3 regions of the Candidatus Filomicrobium marinum genome follow, and region 2 is predicted to be linked to each of the others. Evidence: predicted binding sites of a transcription regulator. Region 2 holds the regulator's gene; each other region holds the start of a gene.
What was found. Region 2 encodes LexA, which represses DNA repair genes until DNA is damaged. Its sites were predicted from a motif close to TGTTCNNNNTGTGTTCNG; they were not measured.
Positions count from the first base shown of each region.

Region 1: YBN1229_RS02335 (single-stranded DNA-binding protein) is a predicted target of LexA. The motif match lies at 4,397-4,414, and genes of this name have one in related genera.
Region 3: recA (recombinase RecA) is a predicted target of LexA. The motif match lies at 2,002-2,019, and genes of this name have one in related genera.

Region 1 is NZ_LN829119.1:474,570-482,484, reverse strand. It holds gene gyrA (DNA gyrase subunit A) at 1-2,323, opposite strand, end outside; gene YBN1229_RS02340 (PRC-barrel domain-containing protein) at 2,838-3,539, shown strand; gene YBN1229_RS02335 (single-stranded DNA-binding protein) at 3,647-4,153, opposite strand; gene YBN1229_RS02330 (pentapeptide repeat-containing protein) at 4,487-6,598, opposite strand; gene YBN1229_RS02325 (YkgJ family cysteine cluster protein) at 7,009-7,377, shown strand; gene YBN1229_RS02320 (bifunctional GNAT family N-acetyltransferase/carbon-nitrogen hydrolase family protein) at 7,374-7,915, opposite strand, start outside.
Region 2 is NZ_LN829119.1:2,887,972-2,895,886, reverse strand. It holds gene trpD (anthranilate phosphoribosyltransferase) at 1-991, shown strand, start outside; gene trpC (indole-3-glycerol phosphate synthase TrpC) at 995-1,801, shown strand; gene moaC (cyclic pyranopterin monophosphate synthase MoaC) at 1,798-2,280, shown strand; gene YBN1229_RS13530 (molybdopterin molybdotransferase MoeA) at 2,283-3,488, shown strand; gene YBN1229_RS13525 (hypothetical protein) at 3,638-4,048, shown strand; gene lexA (transcriptional repressor LexA) at 4,273-4,983, shown strand; gene YBN1229_RS13515 (ComEC/Rec2 family competence protein) at 5,153-7,315, opposite strand; gene gltX (glutamate--tRNA ligase) at 7,444-7,915, shown strand, end outside.
Region 3 is NZ_LN829119.1:3,158,866-3,166,780, forward strand. It holds gene alaS (alanine--tRNA ligase) at 1-209, opposite strand, end outside; gene recA (recombinase RecA) at 773-1,930, opposite strand; gene YBN1229_RS14805 (ATP-binding protein) at 2,532-5,135, opposite strand; gene YBN1229_RS19310 (flagellar biosynthetic protein FliO) at 5,526-5,876, shown strand; gene YBN1229_RS14815 (DUF3772 domain-containing protein) at 6,062-7,915, shown strand, end outside.

The DNA.
Region 1 (7,915 bases), 1.6 Mb from region 2:
CAGCTTCTTCGGCGTCGGCATCTCCGGCACGGCGATGCGCGGCAGCGAGCTTAAGATAGGCCGCGCGCTCCGCAGGCGTGGCATCCATCGGGGCTAAAATCGCCATCGAAATCACCCGGTCCTCTGCATCGAGCCGGATACCGCGAACGCCCACCGCATCCCGGCCTTTAAAGACGCGCACGCCTTCAACGGGGAAACGGATGCACTGCCCGCCCGCTGTCGTCAGCAGCACGTTGTCCGTTGGCGAACAAATCCCGACGTGGACGATCTGGTCGCCCTCCTCAAGCTTCATCGCGATCTTGCCGTTACGATTGATGTTCTCGAAATCGGCGAGTTCGTTACGCCGCACGTTGCCGCTGCGCGTCGCAAACATCAGCTGCAGCGATCCCCACGTTTCAGGATCCTCCGGCAACGGCAAAATTGACGTAATCCATTCGCCCTGCTCCAGAGGCAGAAGATTTACGAGCGCTTTGCCGATGGACTGCGGCGTACCAACAGGCAACCGCCAGACTTTCATTCGGTAGCACATGCCGCGCGAAGAGAAGAACAGCACCGGCGTATGTGTTGACGCCATAAAGAGCTGCGTAACGAAATCCTCGTCCTTCGTCGAAAGCCCCGAGCGCCCTTTGCCCCCACGGCGCTGCGCACGATACGTCGTGAGCGGCACACGCTTGATGTAGCCTTTGTGCGTAACGGTAACGACGACGTCTTCGCGCTGAATGAGGTCTTCATCGTCGACCTCACCCTCAATGTCGACGATCTCGGTTCGGCGCGGAACCGCAAACTGATCCCGGATGTCTGAGAGTTCACCCTTGATGATCTCAACAATACGCACGCGCGACGACAGGATCTCAAGATACTCCTTGATTTCCTCGCCGATCTTTTTGAGTTCGTCGCCAATCTCATCGCGACCGAGAGCCGTCAGGCGCGCAAGCCGCAATTCGAGAATCGCCTTCGCCTGTTCTTCTGACAGCTTGTAGGTGCCATCAGCTTGAACACGGTGGCGAGGATCAGCGATCAACTCAACCAGCGGCGCCACATCCCGCGCCGGCCAATCGCGCGTCATAAGTTCTTCTTTAGCGACGGCCGGTGAGGCCGCGCGCCGGATCAGATTGATGACCTCATCAATATTGGCCACAGCGATAGCCAAACCGACAAGAACGTGCGCACGATCACGCGCCTTGTTGAGCAAGAACTTCGTGCGCCGCGTAACGACTTCCTCGCGGAACGCCGTGAACGCCTCGATCATGTCCTTGAGGTTAAGCTGCTCGGGGCGACCGCCGTTGATCGCCAGCATGTTGGCACCGAACGACGTCTGCAAATCCGAATAGCGCCAGAGCTGATTGAGCACGACATCGGCCACCGCGTCGCGCTTCAGTTCAATGACGATCCGCATGCCTTCGCGGTTGGTTTCGTCCCAGATATCAGAGATACCCTCGACGCGCTTCTCGCGAACCGCGTCTGCGATCTTCTCGATCAGAACGCGTTTGTTGACCTGATAGGGAATGGCCGTAACGATCAAGGCTTGGCGATCTTTGCGGATCTCCTCGACCTCAACACGCGCGCGCATGATGATCGAACCGCGGCCCTTGTGATAGGCAGACGTGATACCTCCACGGCCAAGGATCAGACCGCCCGTCGGAAAATCCGGGCCTTTCACGATCTGGCACAGCTCATCGATCGTTATGGCCGGCGTATCGAGATGGGCGAGGCAAGCCTCGATGACTTCTCCGAGATTGTGGGGTGGGATATTCGTCGCCATACCGACAGCAATGCCGCCGGCGCCATTGACGAGCAGGTTCGGGAACTTCGCGGGAAGCACCGTCGGTTCGTCTTCAGAACCGTCGTAGTTCTCCTGGAATTCGACCGTGTCCTTATCGAGGTCGTCGAGAAGGAATTGGGCGACCTTCTCGAGACGGCACTCCGTATAGCGCATCGCAGCCGGCGGATCACCGTCGATCGAGCCGAAGTTACCTTGGCCGTCGATGAGCGGCAGGCTCATCGAAAAGTCCTGCGCCAAACGCACAAGCGCGTCATAAATCGCGCTGTCGCCATGTGGGTGATAATTACCCATCACTTCGCCGACGACCTTCGCCGACTTACGATAGGACTTGTTCCATTCAAGGCCCATCTCGTGCATGCCGTAAAGGATACGGCGATGAACGGGCTTGAGCCCATCGCGCACGTCCGGCAGCGCGCGGGAGACGATAACGCTCATCGCGTACTCAAGGTACGAGCGCTTCATTTCCTCTACGATAGTAATCGGCCGAATATCGCGCGGACCGTCAGGCCCTTGATTCGGGATGTCGCTGTTGTCCGCCACTTAGGGATCCGTTGAGTGAACAGTTGAGTTTTGTTCAGAGAACACGCGGTGCTCGTTAGCAACGACTCGCGCGTCATAAAATTTGCGTATCGCTTAGATACCCTACTCTACCACAATAGAGCAATGTGGCCTGCAAGCACATGCCCACACGCTGTTTTTTTCCACATCCACAGAGGTTTAGGTTGTCTCTCGATTATCGGGAAGCGAACGGTATTGATGTGTACTCAGATGACTTGGTGCCGTCACAGTGTCCTTTTAGAGCATTTCGCCGACAAGCGGTCATCTGATCGTCTTTAACTCGCACAGCTAAGAGCAAGAATTCCCGATAGATCCTGCTTCCAAGCCCGCGCGGAACCGATTAACCTGAGCATGAAACAGATGTTATTCACAGCACTTCAGTGCAATTCTGTAGCTGGACCGACAAGCCGTACTTTCAGCGTGCTGGTCTAGTAGCATTTCACTACCATATCGCGAAACGATGTCCGTGCCTCCGTTTGACAAGGAAAATCCCCGTATGAATGCCCTGAAGACGACCGTTGCCGCTCTCGCCATCTTTGCATTCGTCATACCCGCGTTGGCTCAGGACAAACCTGCAGTCGCGCTTCCGCCAAATACGTTTATTGAAGCTCAGCCGGAAGCCCACTATTTGGCCAAGGATGTTTTGATCGGCGCAGTCGTCCAGAACACCGAAGGCAAGATCATCGGCGATATCGAAGACATTATCCTGAACGACTGGAATCGCGTGCACGGCGTTGTCATTGGCACCGGCGGCTTCCTCGGCATCGCCGGCAAACGCATCGGTGTACGTCTAAGCGCCTTAGAGTTCCGTGAGACCGATGGAAAGCGCGTTATCGTGCTTCCCAACGTATCCAAGGAAATGCTTACCGCCGTCGCACCATTTGTACGTGCTGAGCCGCAGAAATCTCTTCTTCAGCGCGCAATGGAGAAAGCCCGCGAGCTGACGGATAAGAGCACAGAAGCCGCGAAGGAAGCTTACGAAAAGGCTAAAGAAGAAGCGGGACCCGCTTACGAAAAGGCCAAAGAGACAGCAACTAAGGCCTATGACAAGGCTAAAGAAGCCGCAGCCGAAGTCTATGAGAAGGCTAAAGAAGCCGCAGAGACCAACAAGCAGTCTCCTGAAAAACCAGCAGGAGAAGCCCCGGCCGCGGCTCCCCCTGCTCAACCACCGGCAGAAAAAGCCCCCGAGACGAAGTAGTTCGGACGGCAGGCCTAACGGCATTCCCCTTCAAGCAAAGAGCGCACTCCTTACCGAAGGAGTGCGCTCTAAATATATGTTCCGTCAGAGGAAGGACAGAGTATCTTCTAGAACGGAATCTCATCGTCGAGCGTCTTATCGAAGCCGCCAGATGATCCACCGCCGCTGCCACCGCGCGGCTCGTCATATCCCCCACGGCCGCCACCTGGATCACCGTAGTCGGACTGGCCACCTTCCTGCATACCGCTGCTGGCACCGCCACTCCGCCCGTCCAGCATTGTGAGATTGCCGTTAAAGCCCTGAAGCACGACTTCGGTCGAATAGCGATCGGCTCCGGACTGATCCTGCCACTTTCGTGTCTGCAGCTGACCCTCGATATAAACCTTCGTCCCTTTTCGCAGGTACTGCTCGGCGATCCGGCACAGGCCTTCGTTGAATATAACAACCGAATGCCATTCGGTTTTCTCACGCCGCTCGCCGGAATTCTTATCGCGCCAGGTTTCAGTCGTCGCAACACGCAGGTTAGCGATAGGTCTGCCATCCTGCGTCCGGCGGATTTCCGGATCGCGCCCGAGATTTCCGACGAGGATCACCTTGTTCACTGAACCAGCCATAATAGGCTCCTTATGCTTTTCAACTCTGCCGCTCAGCAGCGCTTACGTAGGCCGTAATAGCCGGTCGACGCCAACTGCCACGCGAACAGAGCCTGTGTAGATCGCTCCCCTCAGTATTCTGGGAGAACGACAAAATTGGCGAGTCATCGAGGCCACCCTAGCGCCCATTCCAACACTCGCATCACCGGTCGACAGCCTTTTCAACAACAAGCTGCGCGCGGCTCCATCAGAATGTGAATCGTTTGTTCTCTTTATGTTCCAATATAATATGGAGCGGTTAAGCGCGCAACCGCCACCACTCGGCATCGCGCGTCCCACCAGATAGCCCGCGTTTCATCGTCCCATGGCCCGATCCGCAGCCACGGTGAGGTCGCGGAATACATCCTCAGGAACACCTTTCGACGCTGCACAATCTCCACGATTCAGCCGGTCATAAATAGCGACCATGTCCCCTCGAAACTGCGGGGCAATGGCACGAATCACGACGCCAGTCGCCACGGAACCGTTGGACCAGCGTGTTCGACAAACAATGCTATTGAGATGTGATGTAACCTGCGACTTGTAGTTATCAGCCGCGAGCGTGGGCTCCACGCCGATAGATGCGGTTGACACCGGCCGAGGTTGCGGGACGGAGCCGACTGCTGTGGACCGAACCAAGCTATCCCATTGCCGGCGTTCCGATGAATTTGCCCAAGCCTTCGTCGCGGTCTCGTCCATCAAGGGCGCGACCAATCCTTGCACCTGCTCGCGAAGCCGACGGCTATCGATATCCTCGACCGCTCTGTGAAGGGCTTGCTGATCCTCCTCGGCAAGCGGACGCACGGCTACGTCGCTTAAATCCACGAGTTGGCTCTTGTTAGCCTCGGGAGGCTTCGCCATCCAAACAGTGCTACCGTTGAAATCCGCAGCCGCAACGTTTGCGCGCGAGAAGTCGGCACCCTCCAGCTTAACCTTGTAGAGGCTGGCCGCTTCGAGATCCGCACCTTGCAGCATAGCCCCCTGCATATTCGCGAAATCGAGGATCGCGGCCTGCATCGACGCACTACGGAAATCCGCGCCGATCAGACGCGCACCTTTCAGGTTAACCCCTTGGAGTGAGGCCAATCCGAAGTTAGCGCCATCAGCCATCACCTCACCAACCATAGAAGCCTTCTCGAGCCGCGCCTGCGCAAAGTCCGCGCCTGTGAGTACCGCTTCCACCAGTTCAGCGCTAACGAGCGTTGTTTCTTCAAATTTTGCCCCACGCCCATCGATGCCCTGCATCAAGGCGCCGCTCATATTAGCTTGCGTAAAGTCCGTGTTGATGGCCTTCACGCATTTGGCTTGCCCGCGATTGCCTCTCAAACGCAGTTCATTGATTTCGGCGCACTGGAGCCAAGCGTTACGCAAATCCGCACCGTAAAAACTGGCGTGAGAAAGATCCGCTCCGGTAAAATCGGCCTGATGCAGATCGGACCGGTCAAAACGCGCGTAACGAAGGTCACGGCCACGAAGCGTGATCGTCCGTTCACCCGGCGTGACGTCCTTGTCGCTTACCAGGTCGGAATCCGTGACAACAAGATTACGGCGAAAGACACCGAATAGCGCCCCGTCCTGATCGACGCTGAGGAATGGCGCCATGAACCCGCTGTAGTACCTTGGGTGTCGCCCATCACGATCCGGCGCCATCTTATAAAAGAGCGGGCGGCTCACTCGATCAAGAAACTCCCCCGGGATCGTTGCAACCAGGAAAGAAAATAGCGTCACACCGCTGATCACCACTGCCGTAACGACAAAAGTCATTGGATGCGCCACGGTATTGCGCCAGAACGCACGGAAGAATGACGTTTCCGCCCGCATCAGAAAGACGCCGATGAGTACGAGCATAGTCACATCAACAACCAACGCGATCCGGTGTGTCCATGTGATGAGCTCGCTGTGATAGGGCAGGAACACGACCTGAACGTAGATGATGAGCACGACGGGAAGGATGCACAGCGTCAACCAGCTCATGCCATGCAGGAAGGCGCTCATCACGATGCTACGGTGGGGTCCGGCGATCGCCTGAACGAAGAAGAAGTTGTGCAATTCCAAGCGCAACGGATGTGTCCGCCGGTCGCTGGTCTCCAGAAGTCGAATGGCGTGGTCAAACTCCAACGTCTTCCGCGCTAGTAGGGAGAGCTGCGAGACAACGCCAAGGTGAAAGAGAACCAGTATGACTGGCGCGAACTGAAAGAACTGCGCAATCGGAATATCGACACTGAAGATCGGTAGCGATACCGGCGTCTCAAGCAGCAAATTCGTGTGCGTGACCCCTGCAACGGCAATCGTGAGGTAGGTCATGATGCCAAGAAATATCAACCACGCCACATGCGCCGTATCGCTGGACCGATTAACAGCATCAAGAAGACTATAGGGATTAACTGGCGTCTCGCCGTCAGGCGTCGCGCTACTCAAATCTGACATCAAGCAAAAACCCCCAATGGCCGTCGCAGCCGCTAAACAGGCTGAAAATCACGTCCACCCTACAGACGCGTCTAGCCGCCGCCACCTCAGGTGTAACCAGACGCTAGCGGAGCCAGACCTTAACGGAGAAAGTGTGACGGGTGGAACACGTCGCTGCGGAAATTCCAAATGCGACACACCCAGTGTTGCACTGCGAACGCAGTGCACAACCTTAAGCCACTGCGACGGCGGCGCTGCCCAATTGGCCGCACCATTCCCGGCACGAAGGACCAAAACCTCCGCTTTAACGTCACCCCTACATAAGTTATGCCAATACCTTAGAACTCGGCGCGCCCCCGGCACCGCTGTTGAGGACCGGAAACACCCGTCGAGCTACCCAAAGCGTTCAAGATTTTGGTCCGATACCCCGCATGTCCAATCAATACGATTGCCGCAAATGTCCTGGCTATTGTTGCTCGTACCCCCTCATCGCACTTGAAAAACGTGACGTCGTACGCCTCGGCAAGCACCATGGCTTGACCTTTGAGGAAGCGCGCAAGGCGTTCACGGAGGAGGCATACGGCCGCAAGTACGCGATGCGCCGCAAGAAGGACGTCCATTACGGCAAGATCTGCCAGTTCTTCGACACCAAGGCGCGGTGTTGCACCGTCTACAAAGCACGCCCCAAGGTATGCCGGGACTACCCCAATACCAAGCGCTGCGGCTACTACGACTTCTTGCAGTTCGAACGTCGCGCTCAGGACGACCCGGAATTCGTCGCCCTAACCGATCACAGCTAGGGCTTTGGAGGAGTAACGGGAGGCCCTGATACCTTCTCCTGCCGGCCCCTCTTTGGCGCACGCCGCCGATCGCCGTCTGTCCACGCGACGCGATAAAGATCGAACCGCCGGTTTTGCAAATTTCGCACCGTGCCGGCGCTTCGGGCCGCGCGCAGATCCGAAATCGACAGATCCGCAAATGCAATCGTTTCCGTGTTGGCAGCGGTATCGGCTGCAATGCCATCGCGGGCAAACGCAAAATCACACGGCGTTAGGATGCAGCTTTCGGCGTAATGAATGTCCATGTTCTCGACATTCGGCAGATTGCCGACCACGCCCGACATCACCACGTAGCATTGGTTCTCGATCGCGCGGGCATGGCAACAATAGCGGACCCTGAGATAGGCGCGCCGCTCATCAGTACAGAACGGCACGAACAGGATCATCGCACCCTGATCGGCAAGATGCCGGGCAACCTCGGGAAATTCACTGTCATAACAAATCATGATCCCGATCGGCCCACAGTCGCTGTTGATGACCTCCGCCCGGTTTCCGCCGC
Region 2 (7,915 bases):
AGTGGCTAGCGGCACGACCTTTAGCGAGGACGAAATCAGAACAGCGCTCGAGCTGTTGATGACAAGTGCCGCTAGCGATGTGCACCGCGCCGCTTTCCTGATGGGGCTGCGCGTGCGCGGTGAAACCATCGCAGAGATCACCGGCGCTGCACGCCTGCTGCGCGCGCGCATGCATGCGGTGTCCGCGCCGCCAGGCACCATCGATATCGTGGGGACGGGCGGCGACGGTCATGGGACTTATAACGTGTCGACATGCGCCGCGCTCGTTGCTGCCGGTGCCGGCGCTACAGTCGCCAAGCACGGCAATCGCTCGGTATCTTCGCGCTCCGGAGCCTCGGACGTTCTCAGTGCGCTTGGCGTCAAGATCGACATTGATGCCGATAAGGTCGCGGACGCTATTCGACAAGCGGGCATCGGCTTCATGTGGGCGCCCATGCATCATCCGGCGATGAAGACGTGGGCGCCGGCTCGCGCGGAACTCAAAGTACGGACATTGTTCAACGTGCTCGGTCCGATTGCGAATCCGGCGAACGTCAAACGACAGGTCGTTGGCGTGTACGATGTGCGGTGGGTGGAACCTATCGCAGATGCCTTGAAGGGCTTGGGGTCGGAGCACGCATGGGTCGTGCATGGATCTGATGGGCTCGATGAATTGACGACCACTGGCCCGTCAACCGTGGCAGAGGTCAAAGATGGGGCCGTTTCTGTGTTTGAAATTTCCCCCGAGCAGGCGGGGCTTGAACGCACATCACTTTCGTCCCTGCAAGGGGGGGATGCGCAAGAGAACGCCGCGGCGATCCGTGCGGTGCTCGATGGTGCGGCCGGACCCTTCCGGGATATCGTGTTGTTGAACACGGCCGCTGCCCTGGTGGTTGCAGACAAGGCGGCCAATCTCATTGACGGCGTTGAGATTGCGTCGCGCGCAATCGACAGCGGCGCGGCGCGTGCCGTGCTTGATAAGCTCGTCGCCGTTACCAACGCGGACGCATGACATATGGCTGCTGACATTTTGGAAAAAATCACCGCGTACAAGCGGGAAGAAGTCGCGGCGGCTAAAGCAGAAGCTCCGCTGCAGATCATCGCCGAGTATGCACGTAGCGCCGGACGGCCGCGTGGTTTCGTTGCCGCGATCAACGCGCGCATGGCATCGGGACAGCCCGCGCTTATTGCCGAGATCAAGAAGGCAAGTCCATCAAAGGGGCTTATTCGCGCAGACTTCGATCCCCCCGCGCTTGCCGAAGCCTATGCCGCGGGCGGCGCAACCTGTCTGTCCGTGCTAACCGACGCACCCTCGTTCCAAGGTTCGCCGGACTATCTGAGGGCTGCACGTGCAGCATGCACGCTCCCCGCTCTACGCAAGGACTTCATGATCGACACGTATCAGGTCGTCGAGGCACGAGCATGGGGCGCGGATTGCATCCTCATCATCCTGGCGCAGGTCGACGATGAAACGGCTGCGAAGCTCATCGCCGCCGCGGCGGACTGGGGTATGGACGCGCTCGTTGAAGTGCATGACTCCGCGGAATTGGCGCGCGCCGCATCGCTTGGCGCGACTTTCATTGGAATCAACAATCGCAATCTGCGCACATTCGAGACGACGCTAGAGACCACCGAGCGTCTCGTGCCCGAGGCTCCGGCGGGGGCCACGCTCGTGACGGAAAGCGGCATCTTTACCGCTGCCGATGTCGCACGGATGCAGCGCGTCGGGGTGAACGCTTTTCTGGTGGGCGAAAGCCTTATGCGGCAAGCCGATGTGCGTCGTGCGACCGAGGCTTTGATTGGCAGGACGGAGGCCGCGTGAACAAGCTTTCCCATCTCAACGAGAAGGGCGAAGCCCGTATGGTCGACGTCTCCGAAAAGGGCGTCACCAGCCGGACGGCCATTGCGGTGGGTTTCGTCGCGATGCAGCCCGAGACGCTGGCACTTGTCGAATCCGGAGAAGCCAAGAAGGGTGACGTTCTCGCGACTGCGCGCATCGCCGGCATCATGGCGGCCAAGCGGACGCACGAGTTGATCCCGCTATGCCATCCGCTCGCGATCACCAAGGCCAGCGTCGAATTTGAAGCGTCTCACGCCCCCGCAGGGATTCGCGTTCGGGCCGAGGTTAAAGTCGCCGGTCAGACAGGCGTTGAGATGGAGGCGCTGACTGCTGTTTCGGTTGCCTGTCTGACGATCTACGACATGCTGAAGGCTGCCGATAAGGGCATGGTATTCAAAGACATCCGACTGATTGAAAAAACGGGCGGACGGTCGGGAACATTCCGCGCAGAAGGACAATAATAATGGCGCCGCTTTCCGTGCCCGAAGCCCTCGCGCGCATTCTCGACGGCGTTCGCGCAACCGAGATGGAAGAGGTTGATCTGTTTGGGGGACGCGGACGCATTCTTGCCAGCACGTTGACCGCGCAATTCTCCCAGCCGCCGTTTGATGCGTCCGCGATGGACGGCTACGCTGTGCGTGATGCAGATGTGGCAACGCTTCCAGCCCGTTTGACGGTGATCGGCGAAGCTGCGGCTGGACATCCCTTCGCCGGCACGGTCGCAGAGGGACAGGCCGTTAGAATTTTCACAGGCGCGCCGGTTCCAGAAGGAGCCGATGCGATCGTCATCCAGGAAAATACCGATCGCGAGGGTGATGTTGTCGTTGTCCGCGAGGGCAAACCGGATCCTGCGCATGTCCGCAAACGCGGAGGTGATTTCACGAAGGGCGATGAACTTCTTCCTGCAGGCCTGAAACTTGCCCCGAGGCATTTGTCGCTGGCCGCAGCCATGGGCTACGGCAAACTCCCGGTGATGCGCCGTCCGGTCGTTGCAATCCTGGCAACGGGCGACGAGTTGGTCGAGCCCGGGACACCGGTTGCGGCAGGACAGATTGTCTGCTCCAACCCATACGGCATTGCGGCGATGGCTGAAGCCGTGGGTGCGGAAGCGCGATTGATCGGCATTGCACGTGACACAGTGGACAGTCTGACTGAAAAGATCGCTACCGCTGAAGGTGCAGACATCCTTGTCACGATCGGCGGAGCGTCCGTCGGCGATCACGACCTCGTCGCCAAAGTTCTCCAAGCGAACGGCATGACGCTCGATTTTTGGAAGATCGCTATGCGGCCAGGTAAGCCGTTGATCTTCGGACGTCGTGGCGCGCAACGCGTGATCGGCGTACCAGGTAATCCTGTGTCGTCCTTGATCTGTACGCGCGTCTTCGTTGTTCCCCTCATCCGCAAACTGCTGGGCCTCGATACTGGAACCGACGCTCTCATGACTGCGCGGCTAACCCACGCAATCGAGAAAAACGGGCCGCGCCAGCACTATATGCGCGCACGTCTCATGACGGGCGAAAATGGTGTCATGGAAGTTCGCGCCGCGGGATCGCAGGACTCATCGCTGTTGGAGCCGCTGTCGGCTGCGAATTGTCTGATCGTGCGCCCGGCCGATGCTGAAGCGCTTCCGGAAGGCGCGTCCGTCAACGTGCTGCGTATTGATTTTTGAGGCCGCCTTCGCTGGCATTTCTCCCGCGACGCAAAACTACAACAGCCAGTGAGCTAATATGATGTAAGCTGTTGATCAGTTGCCTAATTTGAATTGAGTAATACTCAGTCCACGTCTAATCTCCCCACAATTTATGGGGAGGAACCTCAATGCGCGGCAATTTTTTTGTCGGATTGATCGGTGTAGTTTTGGGTGGATGTGCCTCCGCTTCGAGCGAAATTACGGCTCAATACGTTTCGCCAATTCCATATCAGAACTACACATGCGATCAGATTGGCGCGGAAGCTGCCCGAATTTCTCAACGGGCGGCTCAACTCGCCGGTATTCAAGATTCAAAATCCACAAATGATGCTGTCGCAATGGGCGTCGGGCTAGTGCTTTTCTGGCCGTCGTTGTTCTTCATAAAAGGTGATGGTCAGACCGCAGCAGAACTTGGCCGACTAAGGGGTGAGTTCGAAGCTTTGGAGCAGGTATCAATTCAAAAAAACTGTGGCCACAAATTTAGACGCGACATCCAATCTTCACCAACGACGACAAGTTCAGTCACTCCGCCAACGTAAGGCAGTTGTGTCGTCGGTGGCTGCCTATTTCTCAATACCTTCGCTGCGCCCTCTTGTAGAACGTGTCAAGAACGGTTAGTGTCTGTTCATGGTTTGTACAGATTCTGTCCTAAACGCGGCGAGAGAGTTGAGGGATGTTCTCCACGCCCATTCGGGCTTGGTTTTGAGAACGCCTGAAGCTCGCGTCGCCGATGAGAAAGCGGCTAGCGGGGCGCGCTGAAATTATGCTGACACAAAAACAAAAAGAGCTTCTTCTGTTCATTCATGAGCGCATGAGTGAGACGGGTGTTCCGCCGTCGTTCGATGAAATGAAGGACGCGCTCGAACTCAAATCGAAGTCTGGTATCCATCGGCTCATTACGGCATTGGTGGAGCGTGGCTTCATTCGACGGCTTCCGCATCGAGCACGCGCTATCGAGGTCATCAAGCTTCCTGAAGGCTCAGAATCGGGTGGTGTCAAAGTCGGCGGCTTCAGGCCAAGCGTGATCGAAGGCGGAGGCGGCTCCAAGCCAGTCGAGCTCTCAGCGCCGAGCACAACTGTGATCGACTCCCAAACGGTATCCGTGCCGATGATGGGCCGTATTGCGGCGGGCGTTCCGATTAGTGCGATCCAGAACCATACCCATGATATTTCCTGCCCACCCGACCTTCTGGCTAAGGGCGAACATTTCGCGCTGGAAGTCCACGGCGATTCGATGATCGACGCCGGCATCCATGACGGCGATATCGTCATTATCAAGCGGTGCCATACGGCGGAGAACGGCGACATCGTTGTGGCTCTTGTCGATCGGGAAGAGGCGACGCTTAAGCGCTTGCGTAAGAAAGGCTCCACCGTCGCTCTCGAAGCTGCCAATCCGCAATTCAAGACGCGTATTTTTGGTCCCGATCAAGTGGATGTGCAGGGACGGCTTATCGGATTGATCCGACGGTATTGATATGTTGTTTGGCGGATAGAAATTGCCGAAGCCCTTTCGCTAATCATCATCCTGGCATTCATTGCCGAGATCCAATCTGGCACTGGGGAGGCCGTTGTCTGGTTGTGCTTTCCCCCATTGCGTTGGCCCGGGTTGAACCGCGGATCCTGGGAATACTCCCCGAGATGTCTCACGGCGCTGCTTCATCCGTGCTTTGATAGGCCGCTGTCCACGGCCTTCTTCCCCGAGCGCCTTCAACCGTTTCGACGCGTAATGCGCCAGATTTGTCGAGATAAACCGCGTGCGTTCCCTCGCGTTCTAATGCGGATCGATCGATGGTGAGTTGGGGCTGCGTGCAAGATCGCGGACGTGTGCCCTGGACAATCAGTATGTGCGCTTGACGGCAATCATCACGTAACGCTGCGGGGTGGCGCGTGATGGCTACGATCTTTCCATCAATCGCACCGACGCACCCGACACCGTCGCAGGTCAAAGCGGGTGCGCGGGTTACATCGGCAGGTCTTCGTGCATCTCCGTCACGCGCAAGCCAGCGTGAGAGTTCGAATTCATCGCGCGAACTGCTGAGGCCGTTGAGGAAGCCGTCCGCTCCGCGCAGGAGCACGAGATTCCCGGTTCCGCCGACAAGAAGCGCAGGGCGTTCTGCAGTTGGGGCAAGAGCAATGCCGGCAGCAATCACTAGGACGCCTAACAATCGCCAGCGGTACCGCATCAGCGTCAACCACAAGCACCCCGCCGCGACAAGAGCGATTGCGACATTGGGAACAACTGGTAGAAGGCTGACAGCGCCTTTGAGGCCGGCAACCCAGGTGGCGGCCGCGGTCATTGCTTCAATGCCGTACCCCATTACAATGAGCGGCAGCGTCTCTAAGCCCAGTGGCATCAAGACGAGCGTTGTCAACGCAGCCGGCATGACAACGATATTGCAGATCGGGATTACGGCGAGGTTGGCCAGAACCGCATAGTGCTGGTTTTGATGAAAGTGGTAGATGGCGAAGGGTGCGATCGCCGCGCTGGCAATAATGGTCGATAGAACGATCCCGCTGAAAAAATAAAAGAACCGCATGTGCACGCCGCGATGGGGACCAGACGGCGCACGGAACCGTTGATTGATAGCTTCGTAACTTGCGACCAGAGCAATCACGGCGGCGAAGGACATCTGGAAACCGGGATCGATGACGCTTTCTGGAAATAGAATGAGAAGTATGAATGCTGCGACGGCAACGTTACGGAGGGCCACGGCCTGGCGATCTAACAGCATGGCTGAGAACATGACGGTGATCATGAGAAACGCGCGCACCGTGGCGAAGGTACCGCCTGAGATCATGAGATAGCCAAAAGCGCCGAACATCGCGCCGACAGCAGCCCATTTCTTTATTGGGAAGCGCAGGGCGATGGACGGAAAGAGTGCAAAGAGGAAGCGTAGTGCGACGAAGACAGAGCCCCCCATGATCGCCATGTGTAGGCCTGAAATCGACAGGATGTGATAGATGCCCGACGCACGATAAATCTCGTTTGTCGCATCGGAGATGCCGCCGCGCTCGCCAGTGATCAGGGCCGTCGCGATCGCGCCGCGTTCATCCGGCAACGCGGCTGTTATGCGATCCCCGATATGTTTGCGCAGGCGTGCAACCCAAGTTTCCAGCTTCTGGGCGAGGTTTTCTGGTGCGCCGTCTTCGATGACAATTGGAGGAGAGGTGGAATACCCGACGGCTCCGATGCCTCGATACCAAGCGTATCGCGCAAAATCATAACCTCCTGGAAGTGCCGCACGCGGTGGCGGCGACAGGTTGGCTGTGAGTGTTATTTGATCTCCCAAGCTCACGCCTGCCGTTGGATTTCTCGTAGTCACGCGAATGCGCGCGGGCAGTGCGTTTGGGGTGAGCTTGTCAACGCTTAGGGGGCGTAAGGTTAAGCGCTCGCCCCCCTCCGCTTTCGGCTCGATCTGTTCCACGATTCCGCGCACCGCCACGGGCCCGATTTGCGTTTGTAACACTGGCGCGCGGACCCACTCGGTCCGCAGTTTTGCCGCAACCAATCCGAGGCTTGCTAGTCCGGTGAACGCAATCAGACTGCCGAGCAAAGTGGCGCTAGGCCGCATTATGATGAGTACCGTCGCAGCCAACGACACCGCTAAGAAGAACCAAACAGCCGGTTCAAGGGGCAGTGCAAAATATAAGGCGCAGCCTGTTCCAAAAGCCACGGGCTGCCAGTAGAACCACCCTGCCCGTTCCGCTTCGAGTTGCGCAGACAGCCATGCAAAGGGCGCGCGTAAGAGCCCCGTGCGGCGCGGGGCAGCAATCACATCGCTGGGCTCGTCCCGCAAAAGCGTCATAGGCTCGGTCCCGCCTCCCCCCTCACCGGCTCCTTAACCTTCGCGCTCGCCTATGCTACAGGGCCTGCAAAACAAAACCAGCCGTTGCGGCAGCTGATGTCGCGACTGCGCTCAAAACATGTGAGCTCATGACAAAACCTTCGAAGGCGGGCCGCACCGCTCCCGTCGTCCGCTTCGCTCCTTCACCCACCGGTTTTCTTCACATCGGGGGGGCCCGTACAGCGTTATTCAATTGGCTTTACGCCAAAGCGCGGGGAGGACGTTTTCTACTGCGGATCGAGGACACCGATCGTGCCCGGAACAGTCCCGAGGCCGTTGCCGCCATTCTCGACGGTTTGAAGTGGCTCGAACTGGACTGGGAAGGTGATCCCGTCTCCCAATACTCGCGCGCAGAGCGCCATCGCGAAGTCGCCCACGCTCTTCTGGAGGCGGGTGGCGCTTATCGCTGCTACCTGACACAGGACGAGCTCGCCCAGATGCGCGCGGAAGCTGAGGCGGAAAAGCGTCCATTCCAGGTGCGCTCACCGTGGCGGGACAAACCGGCCTCGGATGCCCCGCAAGACAAACCCTTTGCCATCCGCTTGAAGGCTCCGCGCGAAG
Region 3 (7,915 bases), 270 kb from region 2:
GCGCGCACACATTTTTGCGACGTGACAGCACGCACGTAGTCCCGTGTCTCATGACCGGTGAATACGTTCTTGAACTGCACCATCCCGGCGTTGGTGAACATCAACGTCGGATCATTCCGCGGGACAAGCGGCGACGACGGCACTATCGCATGGCCGTTCTTCCCGAAATATTCGAGAAATGCGCTTCGGATCTCATTAACGCCGGTCATTCATCGCCTCGTGCTAGCGGTCGTAGAAAAAACGTGGGTCTGCCCCGCGTGCTATTCCATCCTGTCAGAGAGTGCCAACTCCAAGCCCTAGAGCCTGACGCCTCACGGGATTCGCGCGAAACGCTCAGGCTGTAGACTATTTCTCATTTCCAGCGAAGCGTATTCCGCCTGATCCCCGGCGCTTGAAGTTGTGCAAGCTACCACCCGCCACGTCCGTCAGGTTACCCGGAGAAACGCCGGAAGAAGCAATGACGGCGAAAAACGGACGCGCAGGCTCCAGAAAAGTCGTCTTATCGATGTAGCGTCGCCTTCTCCGCCATCAAGATGGAACTGGAAGGCAACCGTTGCCTGACGCTTGCCCACCCCGCACCACGGGACAGCCAAAACGGCAGTTCGTCGCCGTTTTATCGGCGCACGCGCGCCCTGTCCAGGCAAGGGCTCCGGGACACCGAAGCCCTCTAAGCCAGTCGCTCAAGGCTAAAGAACGCGAAAGGCGGAGGGTCCGCTTCAGAACCACCCCGCCAACATCGCGAAATTTCGACTTAGATCAGATCTGTGTTCAATCAGCGCCGGGCACGCGATTTACGGCCACCGGCCTGATCGTCAGTGGTTTCATCCTCGCCAACAACCGCCGGCACCTCCGCCGGTTCACTGTCCTCATCTTCAGCGACGGTAGGATCAACCAGCAAATGATCCGCGACGAGGCCCGCGTTCTCGCGGATAGCCTTTTCGATCGTAGCGGCGATTTTCGGATTTTCCTTGAGGAACGTTTTCGTATTCTCGCGCCCCTGCCCTATGCGCTGGTCACCATAAGAATACCAAGCCCCCGACTTTTCGATAATGCCGGCTTTAACGCCCAGATCAACCAACTCTCCGACCCTGGAGACACCTTCACCATACATGATGTCGAATTCGACCTGCTTGAATGGTGGCGCGACCTTGTTCTTCACGACCTTAACGCGGGTCTGATTGCCAACAACGTCGTCACGCTCTTTGATCTGGCCAATGCGACGGATGTCGAGACGAACCGAAGCGTAAAACTTGAGCGCGTTGCCACCGGTGGTCGTTTCCGGGTTTCCGAACATGACGCCGATCTTCATCCGGATCTGGTTGATGAAGATGACCATGCAGCGTGATTTGGAGATGGAAGCCGTAAGCTTGCGCAGAGCCTGGCTCATCAGACGGGCTTGAAGGCCAGGCAGACTATCACCCATTTCACCTTCAAGTTCCGCCCTTGGCGTCAGTGCGGCCACCGAGTCAATGACCAATACATCCACGGCACCCGAACGAACGAGCGTATCGGCAATTTCCAGCGCCTGTTCACCAGCATCTGGCTGAGAAATCAGCAAATCTTCTACTTTGACGCCCAGCCGCTTCGCGTAAACCGGATCAAGCGCGTGTTCGGCATCAACGAAGGCACAAATGCCGCCCTTTTTCTGAGCCTCAGCCACAACGTGCAGAGCAAGCGTGGTTTTTCCGGAGGATTCAGGACCATAAATCTCTATAATTCGGCCACGCGGCAAACCACCAATACCAAGGGCGATGTCCAACCCGATCGAGCCAGTCGGCACCGCTTCAACATCGATCGACTTGTCGTTGGCCCCGAGCCGCATGATCGAGCCCTTGCCAAAGTTCTTATCGATCTGTTCGAGCGCGGCCTGCAGCGCCTTTTGCTTATCCATAGCTCCCCCTTCGAGGACACGAAGTTCCGGCTTGCTCATAACGCGATTCCCGATGTTGTCGTGAGTTGCAGATCATGTCCGCGAGTCACAACGTACACTTTTTGTTCGCTGAGAACAAGAAGAGAACATGGCGCATTTGTCAGAGCTCAGTGCGCGCACTCCGTAAGAGAAAGCGTCACCACTGATGCAGTCATAGCAAATCAGCCGGTCCAGTTAAATCGCGGGCTCCTAAAACCCGTGTGAAGACAGTGGACACACGCAATGCGTTGCAACGAAACATGATCGCCGAAGCAACAAATGAAAACGCGCGGCAAGCATAACGCTTTGCCGCGCGTTCCATAACGGAAGCTGTCAGCCGATCTACCAGAGAGATGCGAGGAGAACAGCAGCCCCGACACCGGAAAGCGTTCCGACGCCAATGATGCCGAGAAGACTTACGAACGGAAGGACGACGTCAACAACCATGATACGCACTCGCCTTATGCCCCAATGAGAAAAGTTTTCCCCAGGGCTTATGGCAATCAGATGGCAAATTGTCTCACTGGCGGCAAAATTCGTGCAGGTTCGGGGCACATCAGTGGCGTGTGTTGCAGGAATACCCCATCAGTCAGCCACAAAATCTCAACAAATCACACCCGCCTTATGTTTCGAGCTGCTCTTTCACCTTTGCCGCGAGTTGAGGCAACGAGAACGGTTTGGGCAGGAAGGCAAACGTTTCTTCACCCAGGGCCTGCTGGAAAGCCTCGTTCGGATAGCCCGACACAAAGATGATCTTGAGGTCGGGATTCGTTTTGCGCATTTCCTTCAGCATCGTCGGCCCATCCATCGCAGGCATCACGACATCGGAAACCACGATATCGATATTGCCGTTCTGTTCGGCCATGACATCGAGGGCCTCCAGGCCATCGGAAGCTTCGAGAACCTCGTAGCCTTGGCGGGTCAAAGCCCGGACGGCGAACGAGCGTACGACATCTTCGTCTTCGACCAGCAGCACACGCCCAGCGCCCGTGAGATCAGCCTTCTGCACGCGGTTCTTGGCTTCGACTCGTTCGGTAATCGCCGCTTCGTCCTTCTCATCGAGATGGTAACGCGGCAGGTATATGCGGAACGTCGTCCCGTCACCCAGCGAGCTCTCCGCATAGATGTGACCGCCGGTTTGCTTGACGATGCCGTAGACTGTTGCCAGCCCCAAGCCCGTGCCTTTGCCGACCTCCTTCGTCGTGAAAAACGGCTCAAAAATCTTGCCAATTACATCAGGCGGAATACCGGTCCCCGTATCGCTGACCTCGATCTCCACGTATTCGCCAGGGAGCATACCCCGCTGCTGCAAGCGACGGGACTCACGTTCGGTCAGATTACGCGTGCGGATTGTGAGACGCCCGCCGTCCGGCATCGCATCGCGCGCATTGACCGCGAGGTTGATGACGGCCTGCTCGAGTTGAAGTTTGTCGGTCTTGACGTACCAAAGGTCACGGCCCGACGAGAGCTTCAATTCGATCTTTTCGCCAACGGAGCGTTTCAGCAGCGAAGCCAGATCGGTCATGACCTCACCCAACTGCAGCGGCTCAACCATAAGTGTCTGCTGACGCGCTAACGCAAGCAGTTTGCCTACAAGCCCCGCGGCTCGGTTCGCCGACGACTTAATGTTCATGATGTCGGCATGCGCCGGATCGGTCGGACGATGCGTCTGCAGAAGAAAGTCGGAAAAGCCGATGATTGCCGTCAGCATGTTGTTGAAGTCGTGGGCAACAAAGCCCGCGAGCTTGCCAACAGCGTCCATCTTCTGGCTTTGCGCAAATTTAGCCTCAAGAGCTTTTTGCTCAGTAACATCAATCGCATACAGGATTGCAGCTTCCGAAGAGCTTCCCGTATGCGTCAACGGGCTCATGTAGACGCGCCGCGTAAATTCAGACTTGGCCCCGACGACGATATCCACGGGCGGTATGTTGCCGCGCCCCGACAACACCTTCTCTAGCCCGTCGCCAATCGCCTTGCTCGTATCATCATCGCCGGTACGAGCGAGAACATCGAGAGCCGCCTCGCCTATGCCGCTCGTTCCATCCACGATCATGCGAGAGAACGCAGCGTTGGTGCTCGAAATCTTTCCATCCCGCCCAATCGTGGCAATACCAATCGGGGCGGACCGGAAAAAGCGGGCAAACCGGACGCCGGCAACCTCAGTTGTGGCGTCGTCGATTTCCTCCTCGCGCCGGTCCATGACGGCAATCACCATGCCACCACCAACCGGTTGCGAAAATTCGTCTGGATCGTCCGCCAACGCGCTCAAGGCATCGTTCGCCGTTTGGCAGACAATACGCACAGGCAAGAGGCGTCCGTCTTCGCAAACGAGATCCAGATCCGTGCTGACAATCTCGTCAGGCCGGCGCCGCCGGCGCATGTCGAGGAGAAGTTCGGCACCGTCGGCCGCAAGCATGTCCGCTAACTTGCTGACGCGCGTCGAGGCCCCCAGCTTGTCGGAAACGCCGAGCCATCTCGCCAGCGTGCCGTTCATATGAACGATCGCACCGTCGTCATCAGCTGCAAGCAATCCGATTGGCATCGTCTCGTAGCGCTCAAGCTGAAGCTCGTAACCGGCGACGGCTGCAGCCTGCTTCTGACGCTCCGAAGTAATGTCGCTGATTTTCCAGAGGACGAGCGGCCGCTTGTCTTTGGAAGCCCCACCTGATTGGAAAGGCGAGACGCTGATCCGAACCCACGTAATCAGTTCGCGCGGACCCAGCGCATCGTTCGCAAGCGTCACCTTGACGTCTTCACTGCGTGCCAAGCCTGATTGCGCCGCGCGGGTCAGTCTGAAAATGGCTTCAGAAGCTGCCGAACTGCCGCCAAGGCCAAGCTCTAACGCTGCAATATTCCCTGCTGCCGAACGGTCGAGAATGCGATCAAAACGCTTATTCGCCCACACCCGTGCCCCATCGTTACGCGTGAGCTGCAATGCCTCGTTGAAATCGTCCACCAGCATCCCAGCGACGTCATGTCGGGACTGAGCCGTGCCAAAGTGGATATGCCCCACCATCCATCCGAAGATGAAAAATGCGCCCGCCATAGCAAGCAGCGAAAGCACGATCAGCAGAATGGGCTGTGCCGTCCCGGAGGCAATAAGTGCGATCAGAGCTGCACCAGCCCCCGCCACAACAGCAATCAATCCGGCGTGCGCGCGCACGTCCGCAAGGACAGCAGGCCCGTCACCGAACACATGTTGTCGCTGTGTTCCAATTCCGCTCATAGGCGGGCAAGCTATACGATTCTGTTGCGGGCGGCTCTCAGAAGCCTGCGGACGCTTGTACATATACTCGATACACTCTCAGCCGACAGTATTCGGTTCTCGCAGAATGGGGCAATGACGACTGCGCCACGGCCACATTTGTAGGGGAAAACCCCACGCTAACACCCTTGCGACACCGCTAACTGTTCGATCATCAGAGTTAAAATGACATGAATTGCAAGCTATAGACGGGACAATAGACGCAATCCGCCAGCGAGATTTCAGAAGCTATTGCACGCATTCGGCTGGCACATCGCAAAACCGTCGAGGTCGATAGACGGCTCACCCCGCAAGGGGCAACCTTGAAGCATCAGCCAAAAAAGGGCGCGGCACCGTCCGCGCGGGAAATGAATGTTGGACATTCTCTATTATCTCGCGATCTTCGCCTTCGTTGCCGCATCCATCGTCGTTGGTGGCTTGCTTTGGCGCAGCTACGCCGAAGGTGTCAGCCCGACAGCGGGCTTATTTCGCGCCCGCCAGGAGCCCCGTCTCGACGTCGTGGCGCAAACGAACCTTGATGGTCGGCGGCGATTGGTACTCATCAGACGTGACGATACCGAACACCTGATCATGACCGGTGGTCCAGTGGATGTCGTGATTGAAACGGGCATCAAAGATGGCAAGCCAGTCGTAAGCAGCGGCGAGGTCGTCGAGCCCACGTTTTCGCGTCCCGCACGCACCGCCGGCAAGACGGAAGCTTGAAAGGTTGGGGAGGGTGCGGCGCACTGAGGGGTTGCGATCATGAGCGCGCACTGGCAATCCTGTGCGGCATTTGACGCATCCAACTAAGAGCTCTTCATCGGCTTTTATGCCGTCTTTACGGCCATCTACAGTCAGAGTAGCTGCGCGGCCGACGAATAAACGCCGCCGCCTGAACAAGGATTGTCATGTTTGCGGATATCAGGCGGCTCGGCCTTTATGTGATCCTAGCACTTGTTGGCATGGGCGCGCTGCCTTTGGCCGCGCAGACGCCGACTGCACCACCGGCAACACCACCATCCGCAACGGGCGAGCCTGCTCCGGCCGGGGCACCCCCCGCCCGCCGTACGCAGTGGCCGTCTGAAAAGTTTGCGCAGCAGCCTGACGAAGCAAAAAAGGCCGAAGGCAAGGCGGAAAAATCCGCAACACCCGCCCAAACGAAAACCGAACCCAGCACCAATACCCCGACGGCAGACGGCACCCCAGCGGCAGCTCCGGCGCCAACCAATGGCAACGGTCAGGCTACCAACGGGGACGCACGGCCCGCAGCATCATCCGAGAAATCGTCGGAAAGCGAGGCCCCGGCGAATACGGTCGCACCGACACCGACTGAGCTGCCCGCTGATATCACAAACGGCTTGAACCAAGCCCAGGGCCTTGAAAGCCGCATAGAAGCGCTGGAAAAAAGCGTAGAGCGCGTCAAAGGCCGCGATAAAGAGCTCATCGACCAACTCCCTGTGATCGAAGCCGTAATCGCGGACTCGCAACGTCTGGCCCGTGAACTGCGCCCCAAGCTCGACGATGTTCGATCCCAAATCAGCCGACTTGGTCCGGCGCCTGACGGCAAAGACATACCGCCAGAATCTGCCACGATCGCCGCGCAACGCAGCAGACTGAATGCCATAGCCGCAGCGATCGATGGCGCAATAAAAACAGCCGGCCTCGTTGAAGTTCGCGCACGACAGCTTTCCGGTCGTGTCCAAGAACTGAGACAAGATATCTTCACGCGCGACCTGTTGCGACGCTCACGGTCGCCACTGGCCCCAGCCTTCTGGGAGGAAATCTGGCGCGCTGTCCCGAGTGCCAAACTTCAAGTACAGGCAATTACCGCTGGCTGGTGGTCCAATGTTTTAATCCAGCTCCCGGCAACGATTGCTGTCATTCTGGGTAGCTTCGCATTCTACGCTGTATTGAAGCTTTTAATGTTGCGTCTGTTGCGCGGCCTTTCAGCATCGCAGATCGCAGATCCAGGTTTTTATTTGAAAGTGTCGATGGCCGGGGCTCAAGCCCCTTTACGGGCCATCCCAGCCATAGCTGGTGCAAGTGCGCTGTATTTCGGGCTCGATTTTCTGGGGTTGCTCTACCTCCAGGTCGGCTACCTAGCCGCGACGATCCTCGAAGGCGTTATCATTTACAAAGTCAGCACCGCCCTCGCGAGGGCGTACTTGCGACCCAACCAGCCTGCATGGCGTGTCCTGGAATTCGACAATCAGACGGCGCGGCGCCTTGCACGACTGATAAAGTTGATCGCCGCTGTCTACGTGATTGATCTCGCCTTACGAGAACTCATCAGGCTTCTTTATCTACCGCTGCCCTTCAGCATCGTAACGACCCTGACCGCCAGCCTCTTACTGGCCGTTCTATTCGCCTTGGTCTCCCGAATGCGTTTCCCACTATCGGTCGATAACGATAGCTCGCTAGCGAGACTGAGAGCAGAGCTCATTCGATTGCCCCTATTGCTAGCGGCCGTAGTGATCGTCGTCGCTCTTGTCGGGGGCTACATCGCCTTGGCGCGCTACGTCGGCAATCAGGTGTTGATGACCGGTTCTGCGATCATCCTTCTGTTGCTCTTCTACCTCGCCAATCGAGCAATAGCAGCGGAACCAGATCAAAATCCGGGAGCTCAAGCCGCGGCCGCAGATCCTCATGGTCTTTCGATCGACCTGCGGCGACGGATGGCAGGCATCACGGCTGTCGTACTGGACAGCATCCTCGTGGTCGTCGGCATCCCGGTTCTGCTGCTATCCTTCGGCTTTTCCACC